DNA from 3 places in the Brevibacillus sp. NPDC003359 genome. Region 2 is predicted to be linked to each of the others. Evidence: riboswitches for the same ligand, from Rfam matches in the RefSeq annotation. Region 2 holds a riboswitch; each other region holds the start of a gene.
What was found. Region 2 has a riboswitch for cyclic di-GMP ahead of ACFYU8_RS15880 (DUF5317 domain-containing protein). Riboswitches for the same ligand answer to the same signal wherever they lie in the genome.
Positions count from the first base shown of each region.

Region 1: linked by a shared signal. The riboswitch ahead of ACFYU8_RS28635 (methyl-accepting chemotaxis protein) and the one ahead of ACFYU8_RS15880 (DUF5317 domain-containing protein) in region 2 are both predicted to bind cyclic di-GMP.
Region 3: linked by a shared signal. The riboswitch ahead of ACFYU8_RS30110 (N-acetyltransferase) and the one ahead of ACFYU8_RS15880 (DUF5317 domain-containing protein) in region 2 are both predicted to bind cyclic di-GMP.

Region 1 is NZ_JBIAOR010000021.1:43,631-46,754, forward strand. Features, by position in the region: gene ACFYU8_RS28630 (formate--tetrahydrofolate ligase) at 1-1,046, shown strand, start outside; cyclic di-GMP riboswitch class I at 1,184-1,283, shown strand; gene ACFYU8_RS28635 (methyl-accepting chemotaxis protein) at 1,356-3,124, shown strand, end outside.
Region 2 is NZ_JBIAOR010000005.1:32,381-35,504, forward strand. Features, by position in the region: gene ACFYU8_RS15875 (HD-GYP domain-containing protein) at 1-839, opposite strand, end outside; gene ACFYU8_RS15880 (DUF5317 domain-containing protein) at 823-1,374, opposite strand; cyclic di-GMP riboswitch class II at 1,545-1,628, opposite strand; gene argF (ornithine carbamoyltransferase) at 1,721-2,692, opposite strand; gene carB (carbamoyl-phosphate synthase (glutamine-hydrolyzing) large subunit) at 2,637-3,124, opposite strand, start outside.
Region 3 is NZ_JBIAOR010000026.1:15,197-18,320, reverse strand. Features, by position in the region: gene ACFYU8_RS30120 (DNA alkylation repair protein) at 1-546, opposite strand, end outside; gene ACFYU8_RS30115 (hypothetical protein) at 675-860, opposite strand; cyclic di-GMP riboswitch class I at 1,051-1,139, shown strand; gene ACFYU8_RS30110 (N-acetyltransferase) at 1,333-1,884, shown strand; gene ACFYU8_RS30105 (methyl-accepting chemotaxis protein) at 1,886-3,124, shown strand, end outside.

The DNA.
Region 1 (3,124 bases), on a different contig from region 2:
TAAGCGAGAATCTGGCAGACTTGCGCGAGCGGTTGAACCATATCATTATTGGCTACGATTTCGATGATCAGCCTGTACGGGCAGAAGAAATCAACGCTGTTGAGGCGATGTGCGTTCTCTTGAAGGAAGCCATCAAGCCCAATCTCGTACAGACAATCGAGGGGACTCCGGTCATTATTCACGGCGGGCCTTTTGCCAATATCGCGCATGGGTGCAGCAGTGTGATTGGAACCAAGACAGCTTTGAAGCTAGCGGATTACGTCGTAACAGAGGCGGGCTTCGGTGCGGATTTGGGAGCGGAGAAGTTTTTTGACATCAAGTGCAGAAAAGCAGGCCTGACACCATCGGCTGCTGTCGTGGTCATTACGGTTCGCTCCTTGAAATTCAACGGCGGGGTAAAAGTACCTGATCTGGCAGTGGAGAACTTGTCTGCTCTGGAAAAAGGCTTCGAAAACGTCAAGCGACATCTGGAAAACTTGCAGAAGTTCGGTGTGCCAGCAGTGGTTGCTATCAATCATTTTGCGACGGATACCCAGGCAGAGATTGATGCCGTAATTGCGCTGTGCCAAGCTGCCGGAGCCGAAGCGGCACTCTCCAAGGTATGGGCAGAAGGAGGAGCAGGCGGTGTCGAGCTGGCTGAAAAAGTGACTCGTGCAGCAGAGCGGCCTTCCTCCTTCCGATTCTTGTATGAGGAAGACCTCAGCATAAAAGACAAGATTGAGACGGTCGTAAAAGAAGTATACCGTGGATCAGGGGTTGTCTTTTCGCCGCTTGCGCTGAAAACGATGCAAAAGGTAGAAGAAATGGGCATGTCCCATCTGCCTGTGTGCATGGCGAAAACACCGTATTCCTTTACGGATCGTGCTGATCTGTTGGGGGCACCTGTAGACTTCACGATTCAAGTGAGCGAGGTGCGCATATCAGCAGGAGCTGGTTTTATCGTGGCACTGACCGGAAGCTTGGTTACAATGCCAGGACTCCCGAAAAAGCCGGCTGCTGAATCGTTATATGTAGACGAGGATGGGCAAGTGAGCGGATTAAGCTAATGAAAAAGTTTGACGAAAAGCTGACAACTGTAAAAGGTTGTCAGCTTTTTTTCCATTTTGAGGTTTATAAGCGGAAAGTTATGGGAAATGAAAGGTGAGATTGAAAAAAAGTGGACTTTCATTGAAAAAACAACAAGGAATGACAAAGGCAAACCTGTTGAAAGGCAGGGACGCAAAGCCACGGGTCTAAGGACGAAAGTCGATGATTTTCGCAGCTAGGACAGCCGGGTTGCCATACCGTGGTCATGATGGGCTGTCGGTGGGCAGTCTTTTTTTTGTTGAAAGAAGAGAAGGGAGAAGTGGTTCGGTATGAAAAATAGTTTGAAGAATAAGCTAATTATCGTTTTGTGCTTGTTGTTGGTCATAAGTTTGGGCACGGTTTGCGGTGCAAGCTATTGGAGTGCTTCCAATCTATTGGCAGACAGTCTGGACAAAGAAGCTGAGTTGTCAGCTAGCAACCTCTCGATTCGTATTGATGGTTTCTTTCAAGAAAAAATTGAGATTGTAAGAGCGGTGGGAGGATTGATGTCGGCTGATAACAATGTCGAATATGACCTGAAGCTCATTCAAGAAGCCCAAAAGAAAAACCCCGAGTTTGAGACGTTCTTCTTTTCGCATGATTTAAGCGGAAAGAAAGTGATCAATTTCAAGGGTGAAGTGACCGATATCTCGGATCGTCCGCATATTAAGGAAGCCAGCAAGGGGGAAGGGAAGGTAGTTGTCTCCGAGCCTGTAGTTTCGAAGCGGACAGGGAATAACATCGTGACGCTTGTCGTTCCAATGATGAAGGACAATCGTCAATACGGTTATATCGGTTCCACTATCCCAATCGATGACATCCAGAAAAAAGTGTCCGAAGAGACGTTCGGCCAATCTGGCTACGCCTTTTTAGTAAGTAAAACAGGAACATTTATTTATCACCCAACGAGTGAATACATTCTGAAGGAATCGATTCTCAACATGGGTATTCTCGAACTGCAAACGGCCTTCGAAGATATCAAGAAAGGGAATCATGGAATCGCCCAATACAGATACGAAAATACAGCGCGATTTGCGTCCTATGCTCCTACCAATTTGAACTGGGGCGTATACATTACGGCACCTGTAGCTGAGCTGCATGCTCCTGTCGACCAACTATCGGCCCGATTGATGGTCATTTCCCTCATCGTGTTGGCTATTGGGGTTGTCCTCGTTTATTTCTTGGCGGTACGCATGGTGAAACCAATTGAGCGTCTGAATCACGCTGTAAATGTAGTGTCTCAGGGGAATTTGAGAGAGACAGTAACCGTTGACGGAAAAGACGAAATCGCGGTTTTGTCACGTGACTTTAACCAGACGGTATCGTACTTGAAAAATTTGATCGAAGACGTATCTTTGTCGTCTGATCAAGTACAGCGTTTTAGTCAGGAAGTATCGGAAGGTATTAAACAAGCGACGGAAAACATCAACCAGATTGGCTTGTCTATCGCACAAATTTCTGAGGGAGCAGAGGCGCAGGCAACCAGCTCGCAGGATGTCGCGTTGTCTATGAATGACATGGCCGCAGGCATCGTGAAAATCGCGGAGACGTCGGCACATGTTTCTGAGGCTGCCCAGATAGCAACAGAGCAGGCCGAGCAAGGGACTGCCGTGGTAGAGCAGGCCGTTCGCCAGATGGGAAGCATTGGCGAGGGGACATCGAAGGCGACAGTAGCCATCGAGCAGCTAAACAATCGATCCAAAGAAATCGAAGGCATTCTTGATACGATCAGTCAGTTGACCTCGCAAATCAACTTGCTTGCGTTGAACGCTTCGATCGAGGCAGCACGTGCTGGCGAACATGGACGTGGGTTTGCTGTAGTTGCCGGAGAGGTGAAAAAACTGGCAAACCAATCCGAGGAATCCGCATCCAAAATCGCGATGCTGATCGGGGAAATCCAGCAGGATACTCGTCACGCGGTAGAGGTCATGACCGAGGGCAACCAAAACGCACAGCAAGGTATTCAACTGGTAGAAGAGGTTCGCGAAATCTTTGGGCATATTTTGGAATCGTCCCGTAACGTTGCCGCGCACATTTTGGAAGTATCCGCAGCATCTGA
Region 2 (3,124 bases):
CGTTCAGACAAACCAATATCTTTAGCAATTTCTCTTCCCCAGTAAGCTACTCGCTGAGAATGTCCACTTGTGTATCGATCTCGTGCGTCAATGGAAGCAGCCATTGTCGTTAAGAAGTTGTGATTGAATGATTTGACCTCTTCTACTTTTTGCTGAAGTCTTTGAAGATTGTCATAGTAATGATGAAACACGTAGCTGATCGTAATAAACGCAATCATCATCGGGACTAATGTCAGCGGGCCATACGACTCGACTAAGCGTGAACCAACCCCCGCTAGAATTAATAGCAACAAGTAAGTCGAGGTAAAGCCTTTTGCCATCATCTTTACGGTTCGTGCCCAAGTCATTTGATGAAAATAGGAGATACCCAATCCACATAATGTCAGATTCACAAACCAATAAACAACAGCCAAGAACAAATCGCTAATAATAGGAGAAACGGTTCCGAAGCTTTCGATCCAATCTTTCAAAAACGATACTGTCCATATAGTCATTAACAATTGCCCAATATTAATAATAGCCTTTAACGGATTAAACCTTACCAGGAAAGCAATGATTAAAGACTCGATAACAGCAGCCCATACCCCTACCCATACACCGTACAACAAGATACCCGAAAAGATTACAGCATTGTTCACTGTTAAAATCGTATTCGATATACGCACGGGAGCAAAACAAGAAAAAATGGTCAAGAGGGTATAGGTAGATAATACCCCCCAATGCTCACGAACGGCCCATTCAGATGAAGATGTGTAAAAAATATAGATTGCTGCAATGACAAATCCAACCTGTACAACAATCCCCTTTATCCAGTTCGCATAATCAGTTTTTTGTCGCATAACTTTTACCTTCGCGAAGTTGTAGTAATGAAATAGGTTTATTCATCAATCGCTGAACAAGTAAAAAGGCGCCTAACATAATAAAAATATCGCCGATGCTAATCATTCGAGGAATGATAGATGGCATGTAGATGACATCCGTTAAAAATGGAAAATTTGAACTTTCCGTCAATACACTATGCTTGAAATTCGTTCCGTTTATAACTGGCTCTAGATCATAAGGAAGCTTTGCTGCTTGGACTAAATCGATTGGCATTTTTCCATTGTTAGACCAAATTGCAATCGCATTCAGAAACCAGCCGATTAAAAATATCCGCATATCTTCAAATTCTCGGTTAAAAATGAGGAAAGCCAAAATAAACACATACGCGATCGATATGAAAACGCCACCAAATGAAGGGAAGAAAACTGCACAAGCCTGTAGCAGTATGGTAATAACAAGAAGCTTCACTTGATTGAATTTAGGAAATTGTTTGATTCTTCCCCCTCGCAGCAATGCTACGAGAAAAGATAGGGCAATTACATCCAATAACATGTTGTTTCCTCCAAGCTTGAAGAAAAAACACCACTCAGCCAAGCGGTGTTTGTTTCTCCAATACGCTTATTATCCAATATGGAAGTTTGCAGATGTAGCTGCTACGATTGCTACCACCATCATAATTGCCGCGAACCATTTTTTCATTTTCTTTTCCCCCCTTCAGGCATAGTGGAGAAAGCTGGCTTCGCTACTGGCTCCATACGGACCAAGCGACCAGATACAGTCCGTACTTCTTTGCTTCTTTCCTACCTTTATTTTACACATAAGTGACAAAATTCGGCAATCATAGATTCATAGTCTATTCGATTTAATTACAGCTAGTTCTATTTAACTAGAACTATGTTCACACCAGCGCTGCCAATATCGCCTTTTGTGCGTGCAATCTATTTTCAGCCTGATCAAAAATAACAGAGCGCGATCCGTCGATAACCCCGGTTGTCACTTCTTCTCCACGATGTGCTGGTAAGCAATGCAAGAAGAGATAATCACGATCTGCTGCTGCTACCAATTTTTCGTTCACTTGATAGTCGGCAAATGCTTTTAATCGCACCTCATTTTCTTCTTCAAAACCCATACTAGTCCAAACGTCCGTGTATACAGCATCTGCCCCCATGACAGCCTCTGTCGGATCAGTGGTTACCATCATGTTGCCGCCGCTTTGTTTCGCGTATGCTGTAGCTTTTGCGACAATTGTTGCATCCATTTCGTAGCCAACCGGAGTAGCCACCCGCACATCCAGACCTAGCAGAGCTGCGCCCAGCACCAGTGAGTTCGCCACGTTGTTGCCGTCTCCTACATAGGCGAGCTTGACTCCTTTCAACTTGCCTTTGTGCTCCCAGATCGTCAGCAGATCAGCCAATGCCTGACAAGGATGGTACAGATCAGTCAAGCCATTGATAATGGGGATCGACGCGTGCTCGGCAAGCTCTTCTACATAGGAGTGGGAAAAGGTGCGAATCATGATGGCATCCACGTACCGGGAGAGAACTTTTGCTGTGTCGCTGATCGGCTCACCGCGCCCGAGCTGTAGCTCTTTTCCGCTCATAAACATCCCCAAGCCGCCCAACTGATGCATCCCTACTTCAAAGGAGACGCGCGTACGGGTCGAAGCCTTGTCAAAGATCATTCCCAACGTCTTGCCTTGCAAAGGCTGGAATGGCTGTCCCAGCTTTTGCAATTGCTTGACGTGAGCAGACAGATGGAGCAGCTCCATCAATTCTTCTCCGTTGAATTCATCGACGCGTAAGAAATCTTTTCCTTTATGCTTTTGTAACGGCAAGTTTTGAAAGTGTTCCAATATCTTCACTGGCTGCATGCGAGCCACCTCTTTTCTTCATAATCGACTTCACGTATAACTCGAACGTATCGACAGCGGAGAACAATGGCACACCTTGTTGTACCATACGGCTTCGCAGAGCAAATCCTGTCCGGCCCTGACGGTTGCCTTTCGTCGCAGTAACGAGAGCGAAAGCCGCTTCTTCCTTTTGCAACAGCTCGATCCACGCTGCTTCATCTGCCACGACATGCTTTACGACAATTCCTTCGGCTGTCAGCCACTCAGCAGTTCCTGGGGTCGCCGCCAGATTGGCGCCGTCTGCTTGCATTTGCCCGATTAACTCTCTTACATTGTCCTGCTTATCTCCATCTGCCAAAGAAATCATGACCAACTGACCTTTTTGCCAGTCGCCGTACAAATTGTCCTTGAAAGCAAAAGCCTTGCCTGCTGCTTCTTCAAATGAACGCCCCA
Region 3 (3,124 bases), on a different contig from region 2:
TACATACGCGCCTACTGAAATAACGAATTGATTCATGGTGTACCGTACGCGATTTTGTTCCTGGTGAATCGTCTCCTTCACTCTCATGAGGAGCCGTTTGATTTCTTCTTTATCTAGCAGTTCATCGGGAGTAATCGACAGGTAGTTCGAATACGTATTCCACCCACATGTGGCTACCATCTCTTCTTTTGATTGGAGCCATTCCCGTGCCAGCTCCATGGCAAAATTGCTCTCAGCTGCTACACTCGCAACCGTATATTCGGCGGGCGCGTACCAAGATACTTTCTTTACCCACGCCTGCAGCCGCTCTTTTGTCATGCTCTTCGGGTCAACCGTCAATCCGGCCAAGTACATGGCGTCGTAGTTTCCCGTGTCGTACAGCGCCTGGACGAGCTGCTGGTCACGCTTTACCTCCTTGACCAGCTTTTTCATATCACCGACTCGCACGCCAAACAAAGGCTCTTTAGCCCCATGCCGCAATAACGTTTTTTTCGTCTGTTCTGTCCCCATCGCTTCGAGCTTCTGCATGACTTCTTCCAGCGTCATCTTGTTACCCTCCTTTTTCTTCTATTAATAGGATAACCAGCAGCGTTACCTCCAACACGAAAAAACCCTCCATTCAAAGGAGAGCTTTTTCCTGAAGAGCTTGACGCGCTTTTGCGCTTTTTCTATCTTTACGCCTGACTGGTTACTTTGATATACGAAACATTTCTGACGTTGATGACAACATCATCGTACTGTAACCATCCGCCATCTTGATTTGCGACCATTTGAATGATCTCTTCCGGTTCCGTCGTTTCGATGCTAATCGTTTCGCCGCCCCCGGAAAAGTAAAATTGAATCACTTTTACTTCCTTCATAAAATCCCCTCCTATTCCTTCTAGTTATCGGATAGTTGGAAAATTTTTGTTACGGGTGATTTTCGGGAAATACTTTATGAACAATTAGTTAATTTTCCCTACCAAAACTTGACAAGGATATTTCTTTTGGCTTATATTTTCCATAATTATATCTAGCAAAATTCGACACATATTTACAATTTTTTCTATAAACCGAAAAAGGCAAAGTCATCGAAAGGTGGCGACGCAAAACCACGGGTCTACAGTCTAGTCTTTGACCATGATAGCCGGGTTGCCATCATCTTGTGACCATTTTTTGATGTTGGTAGCTTCGGTTGTTCCATTATGATGGAACGGCCTTTTTTTGTGTTTACTTTTTTGAAAGGAGGATGAAAGCATTTTCATTTTCATTACGGATGGCAAAGCATAACTTTTGAGACGTCAAACTTACACAACATGATTCAATCAGAGAAAATGATGGAGTGGAGAAGTTATGTACAAACAAGTAGAAACCGTACAAGATTTAGCAAAGTTTCATGAAATCAAAGAAGCAGTCTGGACAAGCATGGGCTTCGAAATGGAGTACGCGAAAGAAGGCTCTGCTCTGTTCCTTTTAATCGCTGATGATGGTGAAGCTGGTGGAACGTTTGAGATGACACCCTTTTCCAAATCAAGTCCTTATATGAAATCACTTTTTCAAGATGCTGTTACAGCAGACATGAAAGTAATGGAGGTAGACAGTCTCGCTGTTTTGCCGAAATACCGCGGACAACTAGGGCAGAAAGGCATTTGCCTGATGATAGATTTCGCTGAAAAGCATGGTTACACCCACGCAATCGGTGTAGCAGATCCTACTTTTTTTAAGTTTGTTAACAAGAAATACCAAGTAAAGGCAACTCAGACCAGAGATATCGTCTTTTACAAAGGGGCCGACGCCATTCCGACCCTTTTCCACTTAAAAGAAGTCTATGAAAATAAGCACGATCCCAAATATTCCTGGTACAATTCGTCATCCAACCAAGTAAAAGTTGAGGTAGGTGGGTAACATGGATAACATTGATCTATTGAGAAGAAGAAACAATTGGGTCGTAATCGTATTCGCAAGTATTATTACGGTTGTTCAGGTCTTAAACCTTTTTCTAGGCGTATCGTACACATTCGTTCTCACGATACTGGGTATTTTGTATGGCGTGCTGGCACCTTTTACTTACATCTCCAATCGCCCGAGCTTCCGTGAAAAAGCAGCGCCCTTCATGAAGTTTTTCAACCTCGCCGTAATCGGGATTTTCATGTTCATCATAGTTGGACTAGACCCGCATATGATCAATATCATGACCATTATGTTCTTTGTAGCAGTCATGGGGATTTATCAAGACCGACTCATTAATATTTTGACGATTGTATCAACATTGGGTATTGTCTCTTACTACTTCCTGACACAAAGAGAGACGATTTTCCATTCGACTAATAATCTTGATCTGATGTACTTCCTGCTTACCTTCTGCTTCGTCTCTGTCACGAGCATGATGCATGCAGTATTCAATAACAAGCTGCAACAAGAAAGCGAGCAACAAAAGCAAGAAGCGATTGCCTCGAAGGAATCGTTGCAACGTGTTCTGGATCAGATCAATGAATCACTCGGCTCTATGCAAGACTATCAAGAGAATTTGAACAAGGTGACGGATGGCGTGAACATTCGTGCTGTGGAAACAGTTGCTTCCCTGCAAGACATTATGGAGTCCTTTACGATCCAAACCGGCAATACGGACGAGCTGCGTCGGGAAATGAGCTCGACGAATCTGCAAGTTGAGGACATGACCCGCTCTGTTACGGAGATGCATGAGTACGTAGAATCGACCAAAGAAGCCACTAACGAGAGCGGCAAACGCATCGGCAACATCGGCAATGACTTTGAACGATTCATCACGGATATCCAAGGTACGAATCAGCTGATCCAAGAGCTCAATAAGGAAACTGAATCGATTGGGAAAATCATTCAAACTATTTCCGAGATTTCTGCACAAACCAATCTGTTGGCACTCAATGCCACGATTGAAGCATCTCGCGCAGGTGAACACGGCCGAGGCTTTGCTGTCGTAGCGGATGAAGTACGCAAGCTGGCTGAATCCTCCAAGCTATCCTCTGAGTCGATCTCGAACCTGCTCATGACCATACGCGAAAAAATGAAGCTCGTATCGGATATGATTTCCGAGTCACAAACTTCTTTTGAGAAAAATAGCGAGGGCATCCTCGAAGTACAAGAAATGTTCACCAATGTAGACAAC